One region of the Thermosinus thermophiluss DSM 23256 genome, then DNA from elsewhere that is predicted to be linked to it. Evidence: riboswitches for the same ligand, from Rfam matches in the RefSeq annotation. Region 1 holds a riboswitch; each other region holds the start of a gene.
What was found. A riboswitch is a leader RNA that binds a small molecule or an ion and turns the genes downstream of it on or off. The one in region 1 is predicted to bind cyclic di-GMP.
Positions count from the first base shown of each region.

Region 1 (6,052 bases):
AGGTGGGACCGGCCTTGCCGCTGCCGCAGGGCGAATATCTCGATTACGACGAGGTGCGGCAAAACTTTTCCCGCGTCCTCGCCTGGCTGGCCGGTCTGTATGTCAATACCATGAACCTTATCCACTATATGCACGACAAATACGCCTACGAGAGCGCGCAGATGGCGCTCCATGATACGGAAGTCGGGCGGCTGATGGCCTTCGGCGCGGCCGGCTTGTCGGTGGTGGCCGACGGCTTGAGCGCCATCCGCTACGGCAAAGTAAAAGCGCTGCGCGACGAGCGGGGTCTGGCTGTGGACTTCGTCGCTGACGGCGACTTCCCCTATTTCGGCAATGACGACGACCGGGTAGACGCCATCGCCGCCGAGGTGTGCGCCGAATTTAGCGCCAGACTGAAGGAACATGCCGCCTATCGGGGGGCTCAGCATACTCTGTCCATACTCACCATTACCTCTAATGTGGTTTACGGCCAAAAAACGGGAACCACGCCCGACGGCCGCAAAGCCGGCGAGCCCTTTGCTCCTGGCGCCAACCCCATGCATGGGCGCGACCGCCGCGGAGCGCTGGCCGCCCTCCGGTCGATTACCAAACTGTCATACGACGACTGCCAGGACGGTATTTCGTACACTTTCTCCGTCTTGCCACCCGCTTTAGGCAAAACGGCGGCGGCACGGCGGGACAACCTGGTGGGCATCCTCGACGCCTATGCCGCGCAGGGAGGACATCATATTAATGTCAATGTCTTGGACCGCCGTGTCCTGGAGGATGCCATAGCTCATCCTGAACATTATCCCCATCTCACCATCCGCGTCTCGGGGTATGCCGTTCACTTTACGAAACTGTCGCCCCGGCAGCAACGCGAAGTGCTGGAGCGCACCTTCTATGAAAGGCTGTAAGGAGAGATTTATGCCGCTCGGCCTTTGCCACTCCTGTGAACCCTGCGGTACCGTCGACGGACAGGGCATTCGCTATGTCCTGTTTCTCGCCGGCTGCGCCTTGCGCTGTAAATTCTGTCACAACCCCGACACGTGGCAGCCGACCGGCCGGCCGGTCACCCTTGACGCGGTGCTGTCCGACCTGGCCCGGTATGAGGCGTTTTACCGGTTTTCCGGCGGCGGGGTGACGGTGAGCGGCGGCGAGCCGCTGCTACAGGCCGAGTTTGTGGCCGCTCTGTTTCGCGCCTGCCGCCGGCAGGGCATTCATACCACTTTGGACACGGCCGGCTTTGCTTCACCGGAAAAAATGGCGATGGTGCTTCCCTATACTGACGCCGTGCTGTTTAGCATTAAAGCGGCGCTTGCCGACAAGCATGTCTGGCTTACCGGGAGATCGCCCGGACCGATTGGCGAAAACCTGCGGACGGCAGTCGGTTGCGCACCGGTGACGGTGCGGTATGTCGTCATTCCCGGTTTAACCGACACGGCGGCGGATTTTGCGGCGTTGGCCGATCTGCTGCATGGCCTGCCGCGGCCCGTTTCCGTGGAACTATTACCCTACCACACTCTTGGCCGGGCCAAATGGGAAGGCCTTGGCCGCCGCTATCCCCTGGCCGGCGTACCCGCTGCCCGGCGCGAACAGATGCTGGCCGCGCGGGCAGCCCTGACGGCGCAAGGAATCAGGGTAATCGAGGCAGAATATTAGCATGATAACTTATTAACCGTCGGAGGTATTCATGCTTGCCCAATTATTCCTCGGTTTGTCCACCTTTATCACCGGGATCGTCCTCGTGGCCATCGGCACCGATTTTGGCCGCATCATTAACGTCACCGTCGGCGTCATTGCCGGGTCGGTGTTTATCCTCCTCGGCATGGCCCGGCTGAAATACGTCTGGGTCAACTGGCGGGACAGGGAGAGATAGAAGCCTTGCCAATAGCGGCTGGATGGTCTAAAATATATAGGTTAACGCTAGCATGAAAAGTGGAGGGGAACCGGAGGACGCGGAGAGGGATAATTTTGGCTTTAGCGCGATGAATATCGCGCCTCTGCGTTCTCAGTGGTTAAAAATTTTTTCATGCTTTGTGGCGCCATTTATTGGCATGATTATCTTTGCAGTAAGGTGGAGTTTACATGAGCACCAATTTGGAAGTAGGTATCGTCGGGCTGCCTAATGTCGGCAAGAGCACCTTGTTCAACGCTATTACCAAGGCAGGGGCGGAAGCGGCCAACTACCCCTTCTGCACCATCGAACCCAACGTGGGCGTGGTGGAAGTGCCGGACGAGCGGCTGGGGAAGCTGGCGGCGATGTATAAGCCGCGCAAGACGACGCCCACGGCCATGCGATTTGTCGACATCGCCGGGCTGGTGAAGGGCGCATCCCAGGGTGAGGGGCTGGGCAACAAGTTTCTGTCCCATATCCGCCAGGTCGATGCCGTGGCCCAGGTGGTACGCTGCTTTGCCGATGCTAACATTACCCATGTCGAAGGGGCGCTCAACCCCTTGCGCGATATCGAGATTATCAACACCGAACTGTGTCTTGCCGACCTGGAGACGGTGGAAAAAAGATTTGAACGCACTCAAAAAATGGCCAAAGCCGGCGATAAAAAAGCCCAGAGCGAGTTTGCCGTCCTTGAGCGCCTGCGCGCAGGGCTGGGTGAGGGGCAGCCGGCGCGGCGACTGGGCTTAAGCGAAGAAGAGCAGGCCCTGGTGCGCGATCTCAATCTGCTTACTCTTAAACCGGTGCTATTTGTCGCCAATGTGAGCGAAGACGATGTAGCCGATCCGGACGCCAACCCGTATGTGCAGGTGGTGAAACAGTATGCCGCCGGGGAAGGGGCGGAAGTGATCGCCGTCTCGGCCAAACTCGAGGCGGAAATTGCCGAGCTGTCCGACGAGGAAGCCAAGCAGTTTCTCGCCGAGCTGGGCCTCGTTGAATCGGGACTGGACAAGCTCATCAAGGCCGGTTATAAGCTTTTGGGTCTGATTACCTTTTTCACCGCCGGCGAGCAGGAAGTGCGGGCTTGGACCATCCGGCAGGGTACCAAGGCGCCGCAGGCGGCCGGCAAAATTCATAGCGACATTGAGCGCGGCTTTATCCGGGCCGAAGTCGTGTCCTATCCTGACCTCGTTGCCGCCGGCAGCTACGGCGCGGCCCGGGAAAAGGGCCTTATCCGCCTGGAAGGCAAAGACTACGTGATGCAAGACGGCGACGTGGTCTATTTCCGGTTCAACGTGTAAGCATGAAGAAGCGCAACACCGCCATTTCCCGGGTAATATTCCTTAACTGAATTGCCAATCTTAAACAGGGGAAAGACAAAGACTTCCTGGTGCAGAATTAAATCTGCGAACAGGAAGTCTTTGTCATAAGGTGCCGGTCAGGAAACAATGCCCCGGTTACGCCAGCGGGGGATATTGATCGGTTAAGAGAGTTGGAGCGGTGGATCGGCGCTGCGGTTGCTAACCCCCAAGCGGCGGCCGGACCGGTCTGTGGCGCCAACTGGGACTAAATTCTCCCAAATATGACTTATTTCTCCAAAAATAGGACTAAATTCCTCAAAATAGGACTTATTTCCCTAAAAGAGACTTGTCAAGACCCAACGACTATAGTATGATAAAAATTAAAGAAAGGTGGAATCGACATATTTTGATATGCAAAATTTGGGCAAACCCGGTGAAAGCCGGGGACGCAAAGCCATGGGTCTAAGGACATTAGGTGTCTATGATCGCCAGGTTGCCAATTAGCATTAGGGCTAATTGTTGTATATATGCAATGATGATGCGACTATAAGCTGGTTGGCAGGCGGAAAGCCTGCTTTTTTGCTGTTTTTCCGTAGGCAACCTGGTATCTATGTTTCTCTGTTGGTTGGCGTACAAGTTTTGCGGGGAGGGAAACGTAATGACAGGGGCAGGCGGAAACGGCAGCTTAGAGACGGTAATCAGCATTGCCGACCGCGATATTTATGATGCGGACGGCGTATTACTGGTGGCCAAAGGCAAAAAAATAACGCCGCAGATCTATCAGCGGCTGCTAGAGCGTAAAGTAGTGCTTAAGCGACAGGGGGGCGAGTTTACGTCCCCCCCCCCCCCCCGCAGAACGCAAGATGGGGAGCAAGTGGTTGCTGCAGTAGCTAAGCTAACCGCAGCCATCCCTGGGTTGGACCAGGAACTGATCGCGGCGGCGGCGGCGCGGGTAGGCGAGCTTATCGAAAATGGCCGCCAAAGCTTTTGGAGTATTCACTTGAAAACGCTGGTCGGGTATGCAGGCTGGGTTTATTCCCATTCTTTGAATGTGGCGCTGCTGGCGGTCATGATTGGCGAAAAACTGGGGCTGGCCAGGCAGGCCGGGCAGGCGGTCTGCCTTGGCGCGCTGCTACACGACGTCGGCATGGTACTGGTGCCGCCCGAGGCCATCAACCGTGCTGATCCACTGCGACCGGAGGAGGTGCTAATGGTAAAGCAACACCCCCGCGTCGGCTGCGACATGCTCCGGCCGCTGGCACTGGAAGACGCGGTTTTGACCGTCGTTGGCCAGCATCATGAGCGCTGCGACGGCAGCGGTTATCCGGCCGGGATAAGGGGCGGCGAAATCAGTTTGCTGGCAAGCATCGTCGCAGTCGCCGATACATTTGACCTTTATACGTCGGGGCGGGAATCCCGAACCGGGCTGGAGCCGCATCAGGCGCTTGAAGCAATAAAAAGCGAGCAGCACCTGTTTTGGCCGGAGGTAGTGGCGGGGCTGGAAGCAGTCCTACGGCCTGCCTGGCAAAATGCGTCGGGCGGGTAAATAAGCCGCTTGACAACCGAACCTTAAAAATTAAGGAAGGCGAGTTGGGTGGACATAAAAAGAAGGCTTTGGTTTACTGACGGCTGCGCCGTCTTAACCAAAGCCTTCTTAAATTATTGGTATTATGCTTTCGCCGTCTGCGGTGATTGGTCTTTGTCAGCTACCGGCGTGTAAGTAAGCAAGCTGACGCTGACAAATACAATCATGTTAACCACCAGGGCCACGAACCCGGCATTAAGATTCAAGCCGGCAATGGCGAAGGGATCCATTTTGTTGAGAATTAAAGCGAACACAATAACTTCGCCGACAATAAGGCCGGTATATGCTCCTATCTTGGTAGCCTTCTTCCAGAACATTCCCAGGACAATCATGGGGAAGAACTGGGTTACGCCGGAGTAGCCGGTAAGCAGGAGATTGACAAGCATATTAGGTTTGTAGATAGCCAGGTACAAAGCTATGGCCGTAAGGATAAGGACGACTACCCGGGCTAATTGGCCCATTTTTTCCGGGCTGGTGTCTTTGCCAATTGTTTTACCGTAAATATTACGGGTAAACAGCATGGACGTAGATAGCAGCAGGTCGGCCGCCGGGATCATGCAGGCCAGGGCGCCGGCGCCGCCAACGAGGCCTAACGCCCACCCGGGGAATACTTTTTGGACAATGGTCATAAAGGCCATATCCGGCGTTTTCAGCGGCGGCGTAATGACCAGCAGGGCGGTAAAGCCAATCAGCATGGGGAAAATCAGGCAGTACTGATAGAGCGGCAGGTATACGGCGTTGTGCCGCAAGACATCGGGGTTCTTGGCGCTGAAGCTGTTGGCCGAAAAATGGGGCCACATATAAAAGCCCAAGCTGGTCACCACGAGGGTGGACATTACCCAGCTGACATCGAGGTTTTTGGTCCCGCCCGGCAAGGCGAGAAAACCCGGTTTGGCCGCGTCAAGCGCCTCAAACATGCCGCCGACGCTGCCGAAGTAATGGATAGGCAGATACAGCCCAAAAAAGACGACAGCAACCATCATGACAACGTCTTTGATAATGGCTGTCGCGGCTACGCCCCGCAGGCCGCTGACATAGACAAAGGTCGCCACCATGGTAAAGGCAATGAGCATTGCCGGCACGCGGGTAATCTGGCCATAGGAACAAGTTTCAATGATGAGTCCCAACCCGGTAAGCTGCAGCTGCAGATAAGGCAAGAGAAACGCGACGCCGATGCAGGCGGTCAGAATGCCCAGGGGTCTGCTCTTATATAGATGTTCCACCAAATCCGGCTGGGTCATCAGGCCGTATTTGCGGCCCAGCGGCGAAATGGCGGGCAATAGGTAGTAGCCT
Region 1 covers NZ_FNBU01000010.1:58,613-64,664, reverse strand. The annotation lists gene pflB (formate C-acetyltransferase) at 1-896, shown strand, start outside; gene pflA (pyruvate formate-lyase-activating protein) at 883-1,641, shown strand; gene BLQ99_RS07625 (hypothetical protein) at 1,673-1,858, shown strand; gene ychF (redox-regulated ATPase YchF) at 2,068-3,174, shown strand; cyclic di-GMP riboswitch class I at 3,588-3,675, shown strand; gene BLQ99_RS07615 (HD-GYP domain-containing protein) at 3,833-4,720, shown strand; gene BLQ99_RS07610 (sodium:solute symporter family protein) at 4,843-6,052, opposite strand, start outside.

Region 2 (6,052 bases), on a different contig from region 1:
GCGCCGTCGCTGGGGATCCTGCTGTTAATCCGCTTTATCCACGGCTTTGGCTGGGGCGCTACCAGCACAGCCGCCAGTACGGTAGCGGCCGATATTATTCCCAAAGCCAGGCTGGGAGAGGGGATGGGATATTTCGGCTTAACTACGACGGCTGCGATGGCTTTTGCCCCGGCATTAGGCCTCTACTTAACCAGTCATTTCAGTTTTTCCGTTTTATTTTTGGTATCTGCTTTTATCGTGACGATAGCCGCTGGGTTGGCCCTCAGCATTGGTTACCGGCACATTAACGCCGCTAACGCCAAAACGGTTCTGCTGGAAAAGGTGGCGCTGCGGCCGGCGTTGGTGATCTTCTTTGTGACCATGACCTATGGTGCGATCGTAGCTTTTTTGGCGCTCTATGCTGCCCAGCAGGGCATTGGCAATATCGGCCCCTTTTTCACCGCTTATGCCACCGCTTTGGCGGTAGCCCGGCCGCTCGCCGGACGGCTTGCCGACCGGCGCGGGTTCGATATTGTCGTCATTCCCGGGCTGGTTTTGGTTATGGTAGCCATGTTCTTGCTCTACCTGGCGCAGGGTTTGGCCTGGTTCTTAGCGGCAGGCATCGTGTACGGCGCAGGTTTTGGCGCGGTGCAGCCCGGTTTGCAAGCCATGGCGGTCCTGCAGGCGCCGCCAAACCGGCGGGGGGCGGCCAACGCTACTTTTTTTATTGGCTTTGATCTTGGCATTGGCTTCAGCTCGGTGATCTGGGGCTTGGTATCCCAGCTAACCGGTTATAAGACCATGTATCTATGGACCATGGCCCCGGCCTTATTGGCCTTATCCGTATACATTGTCTTTGGGCGCCGGACGAGCCAGTTAACTCAGTGATCATTATTGTCGCCGCGCAAGGATAGCGGGGACCGCACGGGGAAACATAAAACAGAAGTTTAAATGGGGGGGTACGTATATGTTAGCTTTAAACTCGAAAAAAAATAAATTCTTTGTATTGTTTTCCGAAAGCGCCAGACTGGCCCAAAAGGGCGCCTATATCCTCCATGACGCCCTGATCCGGCCGGAAAGTCTGCCGGAAAAGGTCAAACAGGTTTTTGACCTGGAACATGAGGCGGACGAACTTAACGATGAAATTCTTGACAATCTGCACCAGACCTTTATTACCCCACTGGACAGAGAAGATATTTTCGCCCTTACCAATCAATTGGACGATATTGTCGACTATGTCGAGGACATTGTGGAGCGGATGGCCCTTTTTCGCGTTAGCAAGCCAACCGGCGGTGCCATTGAGCTCGGCAAGCTGCTCGTGTTGTGCACCGACGAATTAGTTTCAGTCTTCGATTTACTGGCCAATATCAAGGGTAATCGGGAAAAAATACTGGATCTTACGAAAAATATTGTTGAAATGGAAGAAAAGGGCGACCATATCTATCGCGAAGAAGTCGCACGTCTTTTTATCGGCAATGTTGACCCTATCGATATTATTAAGTGGAAAGAAATACTGGAATTGCAAGAGGATGCCCTTGACCACTGTGAACGGATTGCCGACCAGTTAAAAGGCGTCTTGATGAAGTACGCTTGATAAAAGTTGTAAGCATGGCGTGGGCCAAACCCAAGCAATCTTACCTGAGATGCAGGCTGCAGTTTAAAATGCAGCCTGCGTTTTTTTAGGATAAATAAAATCAATAATTAAAATGTTTATTATCGACAAAATCAATGGTATGATTAAGAGGGGGAAAAATTATGGATATACGCCATTTGGAATATTTTGTGGAAGTTGCCCGGCACAAAAGCTTTAGTAAGGCAGCCCAGGCCGCATATGTCTCACAGTCGACAATCAGCAAAATGATAAAAGATTTGGAAACCGAGCTTGGGGTGGTCCTCTTTAACCGCAATTCCAAATATGTCGAGCTGACTGACGCGGGAGAAATACTGTTTTCTCAGGCGCAGCATGTTGTGTCGCTGTTTCAGAATATTACTGCCGAATTCGAAAGCATGGTTAAGCTGGAAAAGGGCAAAGTCAGTATTGGCCTCCCGCCGATAACGGGGGCTACGGCCTTTGCGGAGCTGCTCGGCGAATTCCGGCGGACCTATCCCAATATTGATATTGTCCTGTTTGAGTATGGTTCGAAAAAAGTTGAACTTGCCATCCAGGACGGGTCGCTCGATATCGGTGTAATATGCAGTCCGAGCAATAATGAAAACTACGAAGTGATCGAATTTACGCAAGATCCTTTGCGGGTCATCATGCATCCTAACCATCCCTTGAGCCAGTATCCGGAGGTCGACTTTGCCCTTCTCGCTGACGAGGCCTTTGTCTTATACCGTGAAGACTTTAGTCTTCATGACGCAATTATCGACCGCTGCCGTCTTGCCGGGTTTCAGCCGAATGTTATTTTCGAGACGTCCCAACGGGAATTGATGACCCAAATTGTTGCCGCCAATCTTGGCATTGCCCTCTTGCCCAGCAAAATTTGCGAGCAGTTGGACCCTAAAACCATTGTTGCGGTTCCGCTGGCCGACCCGCAGCTCTTTCTCCAAATGTCGATCATTTGGAACAAGCGGCGCTATCTGTCCCATGCCGCCCGCTTGTGGTTAACTTTTGTCCGGAACCATTTGGCAAAGAGCGGGGACTTGACTTGACTAACGGTGCACCTATTTATAAAATAAAATGAGTAATAGCCTACCTTTTGGAACTAAATATTGGGCAAACCCGTCGAAAGGCGGGGACGCAAAGCTATAGGGTCTAAGGACTTCTTGTCTATGATTGCCAGCTGCCGGTTAAGGAATTAACTGATTTTATTTAGGCAGCATTAGTCTGCCTTTTTTATTTTTGCAAAAAACAAAGAGGAGGCGGCATATGACGAACCTACTTTCCCGGTTTCCGATGAGGACTAAACTACTATTGATCTTCGCTCTGGTTGCGCTGGTTCCGCTGGTAGTTCTAAGCAGCATCACTTCCTACCAGACTTATCAGAAAGACGTGCAGAGTACATATGAGGACAATAAGCGGATGGCGGCAGCTTTGGCCGGTGAAACTGAAAGCATGATCCAGTCCTTGATTGATGTTTTGCGGCTAATAAGTCAGACCCCGCAACTTATGAGCATGGATCCGGCGCAACAAGTTCCGCTGTTAAAGCTGGTTAAACAGCAATATGCTGATTTCACCAATGTTTATGTGGCCGATGCGACCGGACGCCAGATTGCCCGCGATGCGGGCGAGCCTGTCAACATCGCCGACAGGGCTTATTTCCAGGCAATAATGAAGGGGGCGCCGGTAGCCGTAAGCGATGCCTTAATTTCTAAATTAACCGGACGGCCTACCGTAATTATTGGCGTTCCGGTGAAGAATTCCCAAGGGGAAGTGGTAGGCGCCGTGTGTGCTACCGTCGATCTGGGGAGACTTGATGCCAAAGCCCGGGCGATCAAACCGGGCGAAACCGGATATGCCTTTATTACTGACAACACGGGCAGGCTGATTTCACACCCGGTAAAGAATTTTGTCGACAGCCTTAAGAATGTCAGCGATTTGCCGCCGGTAAAAGAGGCCGTTGCCAAGACAACCGGCTTTATCACCTATGAATTTGAAGGTGAAAAGAAACTGGCCGGCTATGCTTTTGTTCCCAGCACCGGCTGGGGCGTAATTATTCAGCTGCCGGAAAAGGAAGCATTAGCCGGCGCCCGCCGTCAGCTCTTGGTATCGGGTGCAATGGTAGGGGCAGTGACACTGGTGATCATCGTTATCGCCATGACCGTTGCCCGGTCGGTTGCCCGGCCAATCGGCCAGGTAGTGGAATTTACCCGCGCGGTGGCCCAAGGGGATTTTACGCAGAAGCTGCCGGTGACCGGCCGTGACGAAACTGCCCAGTTGGCTATAGCCTTTAACACCATGACTGACCAGTTGAAAGAACTGGTAAAGAAGATAAATGCCAATGCCGAGCATTTAGCCGCTTCAAGCGAAGAGCTTACGGCCAGTGCCGACCAGTCTTCGCAGGCAGCCGGCCAGGTAGCCGCTTCCATCACTGGTGTGGCTAAAGGCGCTGAACGGCAGCTGGCTGAGCTGGAAAGTACCACAGCGGTGTTGCAGGAGATGTCGGCGAGTATTCAGCAGGTGGCGGATAATGCCAATCTGGTTGCGCGTCAGGCGGACCAGGCGGCCGGTAAGGCCCAAAACGGCAGCAGTCTGGTAGACCAGGCGGTCGGCCAGATGGCGCAGATTGAGCAGACCGTAGCCGCATCCGCCCAGGCGGTCACCAGTCTTGGTAACCGGTCCGACCAGATCGGCCAAATTGTGGATACTATCGCCGGCATTGCTAGTCAGACAAACCTGCTGGCCCTGAATGCCGCCATTGAGGCGGCGCGCGCCGGGGATGCGGGCCGCGGTTTTGCCGTTGTTGCCGAGGAAATAAGAAAACTGGCTGAACAGTCGCAGGAAGCGGCTAAACGGATTGCCGCTTTGATTAGCGAAGTCCAGGGAGAGACGGAAAAAGCGGTAGTGGCGATGGAAAGCGGAAACCAGGCCGTCAGGATGGGGGCGGAAGTCGTCAATACCGCCGGCCAGACCTTCCGGGAAATTGTTAGTTTGGTTACAAGAATATCTAGCCAAATCAAAGAAATTACCGTGGCTATTGACCAGCTCGCTGCCGGCAGTCAGCAGATTGTGGGGGCGGTTGCGCACCTTAATGAGCTAGGCAAAGAGACGGCCGCAGAAGCGCAGACCGTGTCGGCGGCGACGGAAGAACAGTTGGCGTCGGCGGAAGAAATCGCATCCGCCAGCCAGGCGCTTGCCAGGTTGGCCCAGGAGTTTCAGCAGTCTGTCAGTGTCTTTCGGGTTTAAAAACCCTGAACTGCTTTACCACTTCGGACATCGGTCAGCCTGGGCAATCGGAATTTTTTCAGCAGGAAACCCGCAAAGGAGATAGAAAGTTACGAACAGACGCTGCCAGAGCAGCGTCTGTTCGTTTTATGGTCAATAATGACGAGAAACCGTTCTTTATTCTTTGCACCAGTTCAGGTTCCAGAAAGAGGGGCAAACTCAGGGCCGGGCCGCGAGCAGCAGGACGAGGGCTGTTACCGCCTACCAAGGTTTTCACGTATTCATCAGGGTTCAGGCCGGAAGGATAAATTAAGTCACAAAGGTATTGACGGGGTAAAAGTATTTTATTACAATAAAAATATATTTAAATATTTAAATATGATGATAAAAAAGGGGTTCGATTTTATGCTCCAGTATATTGCCGATTATCTTACGTACCGGGTTTTTCAACTCGCGCCCGGCAGCAAGCTGGCCGACGCCACTAATTTTTTCATCTACGATACCATGAAAATATTCTTCATGCTGGCCGTGATTGTCTTCGTTGTGGCGATTATCCGCACCTACTTCTCGCCGGAGCGAACAAGACAAATCCTCAGCCATAAGCGGGAATTTTTCGGTAACATCTCCGCCGCGCTGCTAGGCATAGTTACGCCCTTCTGTTCGTGTTCGGCGGTTCCGTTATTTATCGGTTTTCTTGAGTCGGGAGTGCCGCTGGGGGTAACGTTTTCCTTTCTGATTTCGTCGCCGATGGTGAATGAGATCGCGGTAGTCCTTTTATGGGGCATGTTTGGCTGGCAGATTGCCGCCATTTACATGCTTTCCGGCATAACGGTCGCGATTATCGCCGGAGTAGTAATTGGTAAACTGAACCTGGAGCACCTGGTAGAGGAATACGTGTTGCAAATGAAAGCGGGGCAGGGGCAGACGACGGCTGCCAGTGTCGCTTTTCGCGAGCGGGTGGACTATGCTTGGGGCTATACCGGCGAATTATTGCGCAAGATTTGGCCCTATGTGGTTGTCGCCATTGCTATCGGCGGTTTCATTCACGGTTATGTGCCTGAGGACTTTTTAGTGCAATACGCGGGGAAGGACAACTGGTTTGCCGTCCCGCTGGCCGTAGTCATCGGCGTACCCCTTTACTCCAATGCCGCCGGCACCATCCCCATTGTCTACGCGCTGGTAGAAAAGGGCATGAGCATTGGGACGGTGCTGGCCTTCATGATGTCGGTGACGGCGCTGAGTCTG
Region 2 covers NZ_FNBU01000013.1:48,157-54,208, forward strand. The annotation lists gene BLQ99_RS09015 (MFS transporter) at 1-867, shown strand, start outside; gene BLQ99_RS09020 (DUF47 domain-containing protein) at 947-1,573, shown strand; gene BLQ99_RS09025 (LysR family transcriptional regulator) at 1,735-2,634, shown strand; cyclic di-GMP riboswitch class I at 2,688-2,773, shown strand; gene BLQ99_RS09030 (methyl-accepting chemotaxis protein) at 2,852-4,828, shown strand; gene BLQ99_RS09035 (permease) at 5,213-6,052, shown strand, end outside.
Region 2: it holds a riboswitch for cyclic di-GMP, as region 1 does, so the genes downstream of both, BLQ99_RS09030 (methyl-accepting chemotaxis protein) here and BLQ99_RS07615 (HD-GYP domain-containing protein) in region 1, are expected to answer to the same signal.

Region 3 (6,052 bases), on a different contig from region 1:
GTAGCGGCTGTACCAGTCGATGATAACGAAGAGGTACATGAAGCCTTTCTTCATACGGATGTAGGTTATGTCGACGCCCCACACCTGGTTTGGTCTTGTGATTTCAAGGTTCCTGAGAAGATATGGCCGAACGTATTGGGCATGATAGCGCTTGCTGAGGTTGGGCTTAGGATAGATGGCGTAAATGCCCATATCCCGCATGAGTCTCCGGACTTTCTTCCGGTTGATGATAATATCCTCGTGCTGCAGAATGCGGGTAATTGTACGATAGCCCCAAGTAGGTTCAGCAGTATGGATTTCATCAATCCGGCGCATGATCCATAGATCTCGCTCGCTGACAGTTGGCTTTGCCGGTTTGCGGTAGACGCTGGTCCGGTTGATTTCAAGAAGCTCCGCCTGGCGCTTCACGGTGATGTTTGTATTATCGAGTTCTACAAAGGCCTTACGGTCGCTTGCGATTGAGGATTTCGTCAGATTTTTTTTTTAGCCAGTCGACCTCATAGGTCAGCTGACCGATTTTGCGTTCCAGTTGTGCTACCCGTTCTCTTTCGCTTTCCAATTCCTTTTCGGCAGTTGAGGGACCTTTCTTAAACACCTCTGCAGCTCGCTCCAGGAATTCGGCTTTCCAGCGACTGACCATGACAGGATTCACTCCATGCCGGGCAGCGATCTCGTTCACAGTTCCCTCCTCCCGGAGGGCTTCCAGAACGACTTTGGTTTTAAATTCGGCTGAATACTGATTTCTCTTGTTCATGCTCCCATTATAACTTATTTTTTCTTTTTTGTGTCTCACCCTATGGGAGCATTATAGTCCCGCCATACACTTTTACTCCTGTCTGGCTTCACTAGTTTTGCCCGCAACGAGCTTGGCGTTTTATATCTAAGATTTTTTCGACATATTTTGACTAATTTCTTATAATAATTTTAAGATGAGCAGTGTGCCGAATGGATAAAGGTAATCAAACGAGACAAAAAATGTTGCCCATGGCTGTTTACCTGGAAGTAATCTTTAGTTTTTTTGATTACTCGTGTTATAATCTTCATATAATTTTCCTGAGTGATCCTATGGGGGTGGCGGGGTGTACAGACTGTTGTGTCCGGATACGACTGTAAACACATTGCATGAGATTGACCTAAATGACCTGGAAAAGCGGGGTATACGCGGCATTATTTTCGATTTGGACAACACTATTGTTCCGTGGAACAGTCTGGAAATGTGTCCGCGCATCACCGACTGGTTGAACGAAGTACAAGCAAAAGGATTTAAGGTCGCTATCGTGTCCAATAACTGGCAGAAAAGGGTTAAAGAGATTGCTCAGCGGTTTAACCTTCCCTTTGTTTCGCGGGCGTATAAACCGGCCAAAGCGGGTTTTCGCCAGGCACTTGTTGTTTTAGGTCTGCAGCCTGATCAGGTGGCTGTGGTCGGTGACCAATTGTTTACCGATATTTTAGGCGGTAACCGCCTTGGCCTTTATACCATTTGGGTGAAGCCGCTGGCGACAAAGGAGTTTATCGGAACAAAAATCCAGAGGCAGTTCGAAAAATTGGCCGTGCTACTATTACGGGCCAAAGGACTCATGAAATAAGAACAGGGTGATAAAATGCGTATTGCGTTGGTACAGATGAAAGTTATTGCCGGCGCCGTCGATGAAAATCGCCGCCGCGGGCTGGCGTTAGCTCGGGAAGGAGCAGCCCGGGCAGATGTTGTCGTCCTGCCGGAGATTTGGACAACCGGGTATGCCTTGCGGGACGTGGACAAGTGGGCCGAGGATGTTGAAGGTCCGACGATCAGTGAAATGCTAAATATTTCCAGGAAATATGGCACTTATATCATTGCCGGCTCCATACCGCTACGAAAAAACGAAAAAGTTTATAACGGCGCGGTAGTAATAGGTCCGGACGGAAATGTTGCCGCCGAGTACCGAAAGATCCACCTCTTCAGTATGATGGGGGAAGAACGTTTTTTTGCCGCCGGTGATCGCCGGTGTACTTTTAATTTAAATGGGGTCACGGCTGGTATTGCCATTTGCTATGACTTGCGGTTTCCTGAATTGTTTCGCTCGCTTACGCAAGAAGGGGTAAAAATCATCTTTCTTCCTGCTGAGTGGCCGGCCGCCCGCGGCGAGCACTGGCATTTGTTAAGCCGCGCCCGGGCTATCGAAAACCAGGTATTTCTTTGCGTTGTCAATTGCGTTGGCGAGCACAAGGGGAATCCTTTCTACGGCCATTCGATGCTTATCGGGCCGTCGGGAGAAGTTTTGGCGGAAGGCGGAGAGGAAGAAACGATTCTGTATGCCGAGGCCGACTTTGCGTTAGTCGCGAAGGCACGGGAGAAAATGTCGGTCTGGCAGGACCGGCGGCCGGAGGTGTATCTATGATTACCGGCAAGACCAAACCCGTTGCCCTCCTGGGCTGGCCGGTAGAGCATTCGTTTTCGCCAGCGATGCAGAATGCGGCTTTCCGGTACCTGGGGCTGGATTATGTGTATTTACCCTTAGCGGTAAAACCTGATGATCTTGGCGCCGCTATCGCCGGGTTGAAGGCCATGGGGTTTGCCGGAGCCAATGTTACCATCCCCCATAAAGTGGCAGTTATGGCGCATTTAGACGCCTTGGACGATACCGCCCGCATGGTTGGCGCCGTAAATACTATTGTCATCGAAGACGGGCGGACAGCTGGCCATAATACTGACGCCGCCGCTTTTATTGCCGCTCTTGCGGCGGCTGGCGTCAAGCCGAACGGAAAAAGAGTCGTTCTGTTGGGGGCGGGCGGGGCCGCCCGCGCCGTGGCCGCCGGGCTTATCCATAATAACGCAGCATGGGTTACCGTCGTAGCGCGTAACGAAGATAAAGCGGCAGCGCTGGCGGCTTCTTTTGCCGCCGATTACAAGACCATTTCATCATCCCCCTGGCTGGCTGGAGAACTTAGCCGTCATTTGGCCGACTGTGATATAATTATCAATTGCACGCCGGTGGGAATGTGGCCCAATAGTCATGAGATGCCTGATATTGAATGGAAAAAACTCAATCCTAGAGCCGTTGTCTGTGATTTAATTTACAATCCGAATGAGACCCGGTTTTTGCACGAGGCCGCCAGGCGCGGACACCAAACGGTAGGCGGTGTTGGCATGCTGGTCGAGCAGGGCGCTTTGGCTTTTACTCTGTGGACAGGCCGCGAGGCGCCGCGGGAGGTTATGGCCGGGAGCTTAAAACAACGGTTACATGAATTAACAGTTCTTTGAAATATTGTAAACCCGTCCGCTTCATTGCAGGATTTTTACCAATTTATTACGAATATATACGCAGCCAAAAGAATACTGCAATGGGTGTGATGAAGTCCGGACGGTAATGTGGGCACTTAGTCCAGACCGAGCAAGTAGTGCAACCGACCAGATGCAAAATAACGTTTTTGCTGGTGGCGGTTGTTTTTCGTTTATGGGGGCGGGCATGGTGAAAACACGGAAACGCTTAGGCGATTTATTGCTTGAAGCAGGTCTCATAACGCCCGAGCAGCTCGACAAAGCCCTTAACGTGCAAAAAAAGACGGGGGAGCGGCTGGGGAAAGTTCTGATCAACCTCGGGTATATAACTGAGGACAGTATGATTGAGGTCCTCGAATTTCAGCTTGGGGTACCTCATATCGATTTGAGAAGCATCCAACCAAATCCGGAGGCAGCGGCGGCTATTCCGGCTTCCCTGGCGGAGCGCTACCAAGTAATACCGATCAAAAAAGAAGGCCGCAAACTGACGCTGGCCATGGTAGATCCTACCAACTTTTATGCCATTGACGATGTCCGCATGGTTTCCGGCTGTGAAGTCGAGCCGGTTATTGCCGCGGAGAAAGAGATCGTTCGGGCGATCAGCGAAACTTATGGTGTAAAAGAGCTGGTAGAAAAAGCGGTGAACAAACTGCGCCCGGAAGATACGGGTAATATTGTCGAAGTTACTACCTCCGATGACGCGCCGGTAGTCAGTATCGTCAATTCTCTCATTAGCCAGGCCGTTAAAGAACGGGCCAGTGATATCCATATAGAGCCACAGGAGAAACACTTGCGGGTGCGCTTCCGGGTGGACGGTGTTTTGCGGGAAGTGGTCACCTTTCCCCGCCATGTTCACGCGGCAATTGTCTCAAGGATAAAAATTATGAGCGAAATGGACATTGCCGAAAAACGCGTGCCCCAGGACGGACGAATTAAAGTTCAGGAAGCAGGCCGCGATATTGATATTCGTGTATCTACTCTCCCTACTATTCTGGGCGAAAAAGTAGTAATGCGCCTATTGGATAAGCGGGCGGTTATTCTTGATATTAACAAGCTAGGGTTTTCCCCGGCGAATCTTAAACGGTACCGGCAAATGTACTCCCAGTCTTACGGCATGATTCTTATCACCGGGCCTACCGGCTCAGGCAAGACGACTACGCTGTATTCCACTTTGACGGAAATTAATTCTCCCGGCCAAAACATTATTACGGTCGAAGACCCGGTGGAATACCGCCTTGACGGGATCAATCAGGTGCAAGTCAATTATAAGGCCGGTTTAACCTTCGCTAGCGGTTTGCGGTCAATACTGCGCCAAGACCCCAATATCGTCATGGTGGGGGAAATCCGCGATGCCGAGACAGCGGATATTGCCATCAGGGCCGCCTTAACCGGTCATTTGGTTTTTACTACCCTCCATACCAACGATGCGCCGGGGGCGATAACCCGGTTGATCGATATGGGCGTCGAACCATTTTTAGTGGCTTCGTCCGTTTTGGGCGTCGTGGCCCAGCGGTTGGTACGGGTCATTTGTCCGGATTGCAAGAAGCCATACAGTCCGGAGGCTGAATCGCCGGAGCGGTTGTTTCTTGGATATTTGCCTGGTCAGGAAATTACGCTATACCGCGGCGCTGGCTGCCCGCGTTGCAGTCATACCGGGTATCGCGGCCGAGTAGCTATTCACGAAGTGATGAAGGTTAGCCCGAGTTTGCGGGAGCTTATCAACCGGCGGACATCCAGCGACGAACTGGCAGCGGTCGCCAAGCAGGAAGGCATGCATACCATGCGCCAGGACGGCATTGACAAGGCCTTAGCGGGAATAACAACCATAGAAGAGGTTATGCGTGTTGCTTATACTGGCGAATACGGGGGCTAATTAAATGACACTGGAAGGTTTATTACGGGAAGCGGTGCAGCGCCAGGCTTCAGACATTCATATTACCGTGGGGGTGCCACCGGTCTTTCGTATTCACGGTAATCTTGTCCATACGGACTGGTCACCACTTACTGCCGACGAAACAGATCAACTTTTCAAATCCATAGCTAATGCACAGCAGCAAGAAAAATTCCGTAAACAGGGAGAAATCGATTTTTCCTATGCGATCGCTGGATTTAGCCGTTTCCGCGTGAACGCTTTCCGGCAACGCGGCTTTACGGCCATAGCCGTCCGGGTTGTTGCCGAGAAAGTACCTACCCTTAACGAACTGGGCCACCCTGAAGTAATAAAAACGCTGGCCCGTAAGCCGCGGGGACTGGTATTGGTAACCGGTCCGACGGGAAGCGGCAAGTCAACAACGCTGGCGGCTATGATTGATCTCATTAACAGCGAACGGTCGTGTCATATCATCACTTTGGAGGACCCCATCGAGTACCTGCACCAGCATAAAAAGAGCATTGTCAACCAGCGGGAAATAAACACCGACACCCGTTCTTTCGCCAATGCCCTCCGCGCTGCCCTGCGCGAGGACCCCGACGTTATCCTGGTCGGGGAGATGCGGGACGCGGAAACCATTGCCATTGCGGTGACGGCGGCGGAAACAGGCCATCTGGTCTTTGCCACTTTGCACACCGCTGACGCGGCTCAGACAGTTGACCGGATTATCGATGCCTTTCCGCCTTATCAGCAACAGCAAATCAGGGTGCAGCTCTCCCTTACCCTCCAGGGGATTATTGCCCAGCAGCTCTTACCCCGTCAGGACGGAAGGGGTCGGGTGGCCGCCTTGGAAGTGCTTGTGGCTACGCCGGCAGTGCGCAACCTTATCCGGGAGGGCAAAACCCATCAACTTCTTTCGGTTA
Region 3 covers NZ_FNBU01000002.1:131,521-137,572, reverse strand. The annotation lists partial or broken gene BLQ99_RS01985 (IS3 family transposase) at 1-754, opposite strand, end outside; gene BLQ99_RS01980 (YqeG family HAD IIIA-type phosphatase) at 1,080-1,586, shown strand; gene BLQ99_RS01975 (carbon-nitrogen family hydrolase) at 1,602-2,378, shown strand; gene BLQ99_RS01970 (shikimate dehydrogenase) at 2,375-3,241, shown strand; cyclic di-GMP riboswitch class II at 3,316-3,399, shown strand; gene gspE (type II secretion system ATPase GspE) at 3,447-5,132, shown strand; gene BLQ99_RS01960 (type IV pilus twitching motility protein PilT) at 5,137-6,052, shown strand, end outside.
Region 3: it holds a riboswitch for cyclic di-GMP, as region 1 does, so the genes downstream of both, gspE (type II secretion system ATPase GspE) here and BLQ99_RS07615 (HD-GYP domain-containing protein) in region 1, are expected to answer to the same signal.

Region 4 (6,052 bases), on a different contig from region 1:
AATAGCGCCAATAAGGGCGACGATGTCCTGCAGGCTGGAGGCCTGGTTTGACGCGCCGGCAGCCACTTCCTGAATGGCTTTGGCCACTTCGTTAGAGGATGACGCTACTTCCTGGGAGGCGGCGCTCAAGCTTTCCGAGCTTGTCGACAATATCTTGGCGTCGCTACGAATGCTGCCAATAAGGGGGCGCAGGTCATGCTGCAGTTTGTCAAGCGCCCTGGTTAATTGGCCGATCTCGTCCTCACGGCGGAGGAACTTTTCCGGTACTGCCCTGGTGAAGTCGCCGTCGGCAATGACGCTTAAGTGGTCGACCGCCAGCTTCAGCGGGACAGCAATGCTCCGGGCGATGAAGACCGTCAGGGCCAGGGCGATGGCGAGCACCAGCGCGGAAACCACCAGCAGCACCCGGTTTAGACCGGCTACCTTATCCAGCACTTCATCTTCCGGGGCGTTAATGGCGACTGACCAGCCGGTGCTCTTGACCGGGGCAAAGGCAACATATTTCTTTTGTCCTTGATAGGTGTAGACACCTACGCCTTCCTCGCCTTTGGCCATCCGGGAGATGATAGCCGCCAGTCCGGCCAGCTCTTGATTAGTCTTGGCCTCTTCGATGAAATTTACCTGTTTAAGAACAAGTTCTTGATCTTTATGGCCGATCGTTTTACCGGTACTATCGACCGCGAAGGCATAGCCAGTTTGGGCATAGGAAAGGCTGCCCACGGTCTTGGCAAAATGGGCGCCGTCAACGATGCCGAAGACCACACCGGTTATCTCGCCGCTAGCATAGTGGCGGACCGGGGCGGCCACGCCAAACATGACCGAGTTGTCTACTTTGCTGACCAATGTACTGGATATATATGTTTTGCCGGCCAGCGCCTGCTTGAAGTAGTCCCGGTCGGCAAGGTCGGCGGTCCTGCCGTCCGGATAAAAGGCCTTGCCGGACTTGTCGATGAGACCCATGCGTTTAAAGCCCAGTTTTTCTGCCTGTTGCAGTTCCGCAGCCAAAACAGCGAGTTTTTCTTCTAAAGTAGCTTCCCGGTCGCCGGCTTTGCCGCGGACGACATTGCGCGCCGCCACGTTTTCCACTATATATTTGAGGGTATCAATGCGATTGTCCTGCATGGCCGTATATTGTTTGACCACTTTCAGCATGCCATCTTCGGCTTCGGCTTTTACCGCCTCGCCGGCGCGGTTGGTACTGACCAACCAGAGCGCCAGACACCCTGCCAGCACGACCAGGCCAAAAAACAGGGTCATCTTTGTCAGTAGGCTTTTCATGTTTATGCGCAAGAATTTCATAAACATATCCTTTCCCCTAACCGCGGCCGCTCCCCGGGCGGCGGCCAGGATAACGCCTCCTTCGCTGAATTTGTTGGCTTTGAATAGTTTACCATCCGTTTGCTAGCTAGGTCCCCAAAAGACATAGTATGTTTTACTTTTATCACCGCCCCTTTTTCAAAATAAAAAATCCTTCTATACGGCTAAAGGTATAGAAGGACCCGCCGCAATCATGCAACCGGCTGCCATAGAATAACTGCTATTCCTTAGGCCCGTGGCTTTGCGTCCCTGCCTTTCGACAGGTTTGCCTTTGGATAATTGCTTTAAGATAATCGCTATTAAAGTAATTGCCATAAATTAACTTAGACTATTATTAAATATGTTGTCAAGCCTTTTTAATACTTTTTTTAGATGGCTGGGTCGGCGGCACGAGCCCGTCTGTTTATTTCTGGAGGCTTGGTGCTAAAGTTATTATGGCATATTGTCGGTTCGCCCGGTGAGCCAGTCCAGAGAGACATCAAAATAGTCAGCAATAGCAACAACAACATCGAGCGGCGGAATACGGTCGCCTAGCTCCCACCGGCTTACGGTTTGTTTAGATACATTGAAGATTCTGCCGAACTGCTCAGCCGTCAGGTTGTGTTTTTGGCGCAGTTGCCGTAACCTGACACAAAAAATTTCGTGTAGAAACATAAAAACCCCCTTGCGAGTCACCGAAAAGGTGACTATAATTTAAGAAGGTAAAAAAATTGTAAAATGGTGCTGATTGGTGCGATTTGTAGGGCGGCGGTTTTGAAAAGACGGGCGACGTAGCCGCTGCTTGAATAATCAGATCAACTAAAATAAGTTCAATAACGTGGTTGGTAAAGTCCTTTTCGGAATTTGCCAGCCAAGTGCTTACCTGCACGAATTTAAAAGTTGGAAAATTATAAATTTTAAATCGAAATATCAATTGTCGTTGATAAAGGCAAACCCGGTGAAAGCCGGGGACGCAAAGCTACGGGCCTAAATTCGTGGTTAGAATATGGCAGCCGGGTTGCCAAGTCGACAGGTATTAGTATGACTATTTTGCGTGGTAATGGCTGCTTTGAGGCAGCCGTTTTTTTGTGTGCGCCCGGCATGGGCTTGTCTATAGGGTGAAAGGCAGGCAATATAGCGCCAGGCGAAGGGAGAGGGTAAATTGCTGGTAGGTAATGATGACAATAAGTTATGGTTGGGTTTAGACGATGCTGGCGCCTGGCTGGAGGACCTACTTGCTGACAAGACCCGGATAGGTCACGGTATTGACAGCCCGCGAGAAGTCTTTTTGTCTGCGGTTATAAAAGCATTGGTCAATGCCCTGGAAGCCCGAGATCGTTACATTTACCGTCATTCCGCCGGGGTGGCGGTTCTGGCCGGGAAAATTGCCAGCAAGCTTGTCTGGTCGGAGAAAGAAGCGTATTATATTGAGCTTGCCTCGCTTCTTCATGATATTGGCAAGATTGGCATGCCTGACGCGGTTTTGGGCAAGCCTGGCTCCCTGACGCCGGAAGAGTGGGAATTAATGAGGCGGCATCCGGATATTGGAGCAGATATTATCGCCGACATCCCGGGCATGGTGTCGGTAGCCGATATTGTCCGTCATCACCATGAGCGATGGGATGGCCGCGGCTATCCTGCCGGCCTGGCTGGAGCAGCCATTCCGCTGGGGGCGCGCATTGTGGCGGTGGCGGATAGTTTCCAGGCTATGGTTTCGGATCGGCCTTACCGGGCCAGGCGCTCAGCGATACAGGCGATGCAGGAAATCAAGGCTGCTGCCGGCAGCCAGTTCGATCCGGCAGTAGTAGAAGCATTTATCGATGTTTTTAATGAATATTGCGATCATAAAAAACAGGCAACAGGAGGTTAATCTGGATATGGACAAGGTTCGCGTTTTGGTGGTTGATGATTCGCCGTTTATTCACCGGGCTGTCGCCAGGGCCTTTAAGAACGAGGAAAAATTTGAACTTGTCGGGTCGGCTTACAATGGCAAGGAAGGCAGTGCAATGTATTTTGACCTTAAACCGGATGTGGTCATTATGGATATAACCATGCCGGTTATGGATGGGCTGGCGGCTGCCCAAGAAATTTTGGGCAAAGATAACCAGGCCAGGATTATCTTTCAGAGCGCCATGGGTGATGATGAACTGGTTAAAAAGGCCAGAGAAATGGGTGTCAAAGAGTTTATCCAAAAACCGTTCAAAGACGATGAGTTGAAAAATATTATCAGCGCGCTTGTGTAAAGTTGTTAGCCGGAAGGGAGTGGGGCTTTTTGGACCAGTTGGGAAAAAATATAGTGACGGGCTGGTTGCCGGCGGTACGGCGGGTGTTGTGCGAGATGGCAGGCCTGGACATAACGGCAGCCAATTGTTTGCCGCAAAATGATATATTTAGTTCGGCGGGGTTGGCGGTAATTATTGGGGTTACCGGGAAGGCCCCGGGGCGGATTATCCTGGATATGTCTGAGGCGACAGCACGCAAACTGAGTGCTGCTATTAACGGCGAAGATGACCTTGACGATGAGCTTATTATGGATACAGTTGCCGAACTGGGCAATATTTTGTCCGGGCATATCATTACTTGGTTAAACAATAGGCGGGCCGGGTTAGGCCTTATGCTGACTCCTCCGGGAGTGTTTGTCGGCAAGGACCTTAAGATTGTCACGCCTAAGCTGGAGGCGCAAATCATTGTTGTTGACACTCCGGCTGGGCACATTGTCTTGAGCATTGGTTTTGAAAGGGGGATTGAACAGTGGACGTGAAACTAGTCGCCCCCTTTGTCGAAGGCGTAGCGAATATTTTGCCGCAATTCGGGTTTACCCAGGTTCGCCGCGGAAAGTTGGCCTTGAAGGACAAGCTTATCGTTACCATGGACGTTAATGTGCTTATTGGCCTGAATATGGACTTGCATGGGAATGTCGCCTATGCGATGGATGAAGCGACCGCCAAAAAGGTAGCATCGCGCATGATGATGGGTATGCCGGTGGACGAATTAAATGAGTTGGCCCAGAGTGCCGTGGCTGAGCTGGCTAATATGGTTGCTGCCCAAGCTGTGACCATATTGGAAGGGATCGGTAAGCGGGTTAATATTTCGCCGCCGACGCTGGTTATGGGGAAGAATGTTACCGTTAGAATGAGCCGGGTAAAAACACTGGTTGTGGAAATGATTACCGAGGATGGAACAATCGAAATCAATATCGGGCTGGAGGTCTAAAAAGGCTCGCGGGGAAAGGAGGCTGTGGACTTGTCGGTACTTGACATACTGAGCAAAAAAGCGAGGCGGCGCCAGGTGGTGTCTCATCCCGTAAAATCCGAAAGTCCCGAAGTTCGTGCAGCTTATATTGAAGCCGTTACCTGGGCGTTTACGTTGACTTCCATATATGGGGATCGTATGATGGAACGTCTGGACGAACTGAGCGCTTACCTGCGCGAAACTGTCCCAGACAAGGTCAAAATCGGCAATTTTATCGTGCGGGAAGAAGACGTGGATAGTGTTATTAGCCGGCTGGGCGGCAGCGGCAACAGCAGGAAAGTAGCAGCCTTGCTCTTATTCGATTTGTATTTGCTCGCGTTTTCTTCTGGCAAAGCAGTACCGGCAATGCAGGAATTGGCAGACCTTTTGAGTGATGCACTGAATATGCCTGAAGACGGACGACGGTTGTTGGCTTATGCCGCAGCGCGAGCGGCAGACGGGGCGGATCCCAGGCCGGCCATCCTGCAAATAGCCTGCAGTGGTGCGGACTATTGGGATGGTAGCGGCGAAATATTGAACTATATCATCAACTATTATTCGCCGCGCACCGTTTTGCGCGAATATGCGGCAGCCATTTATGGAAGCCGGGCGTGGCATTGCCTGAAGAACGGCCTTTGGGAAAAAGCGCTGGCTGATTTTAATTCTGCTCTGGCGTTAGAACCACGCAACCGCCTGTGGCTGATGGGGCGGGGGTGCAGTTACGCCGAAGCCGGTCAATATCCCCAGGCAATCCTGGATTATTCGCAAGTTTTGCAGCATAATGCAACCGACGCGCTGGCCTATTATTACCGGGCTGGCGCTTATGAGCGGATGGGGGCTTTGGAAGAAGCGCTGTCCGATATTGATAAGGCTATACAATTAAGCGGCAAGGACTACAAGTTTTATCAGCTGGCCGGGGACATCCAGGCTCGGCGGGAGCACTATGCCGATGCTGCCCGTTTTTATGAGTTGGCGCTTGCTAGCGGGGGAGTTACCGGCGAAATTTATAATTCTCTGGCTTATGCTTACTTTCATCAGGGACAAGTCATTGAGGCGATAAGCAAGGTTAATAAAGCGATCGAGACTGAGCCGGATAATCCGGAATGGCTGGACAGCCGGGCCGAGTTTTATCTGAGCATGGAAGACTATGACCAGGTATTGGCCGACTGTGCAAGCGCGCTGCGGTTAGACCCGGAAATATGCCGGCCGTACTATTTGCAGGGTATTGCCTATGAAAAGCTGGGGAATGCGGATGAAGCAGTCCGGTGCTACCAAAAGTTTATTGAGCTGGCGGAGGAAGGACATCCCGACCTGGCTGCCGTGCAGGACAAACTGGCGGGATTGACTCAGAGTTTTTAAAGGGAGGGGTTGGCTACGGAAAAAGCTCTTGCCGCCAAGACGGTCGCCGTTATTAACCAAAAAGGAGGGGTAGGCAAGACTACCAGCACCGTGAATATTGGCGCTGGCTTAAGCAGGTTGGGGGCAAGGGTGTTGTTGATCGACCTGGACCCCCAGGCGAATTTGA
Region 4 covers NZ_FNBU01000006.1:19,835-25,886, forward strand. The annotation lists gene BLQ99_RS05035 (methyl-accepting chemotaxis protein) at 1-1,305, opposite strand, end outside; cyclic di-GMP riboswitch class I at 1,509-1,597, opposite strand; gene BLQ99_RS05040 (helix-turn-helix domain-containing protein) at 1,750-1,971, opposite strand; cyclic di-GMP riboswitch class I at 2,235-2,322, shown strand; gene BLQ99_RS05045 (HD-GYP domain-containing protein) at 2,459-3,166, shown strand; gene BLQ99_RS05050 (response regulator) at 3,174-3,539, shown strand; gene BLQ99_RS05055 (chemotaxis protein CheX) at 3,569-4,057, shown strand; gene BLQ99_RS05060 (chemotaxis protein CheX) at 4,048-4,509, shown strand; gene BLQ99_RS05065 (tetratricopeptide repeat protein) at 4,540-5,886, shown strand; gene BLQ99_RS05070 (ParA family protein) at 5,896-6,052, shown strand, end outside.
Region 4: it holds a riboswitch for cyclic di-GMP, as region 1 does, so the genes downstream of both, BLQ99_RS05045 (HD-GYP domain-containing protein) here and BLQ99_RS07615 (HD-GYP domain-containing protein) in region 1, are expected to answer to the same signal.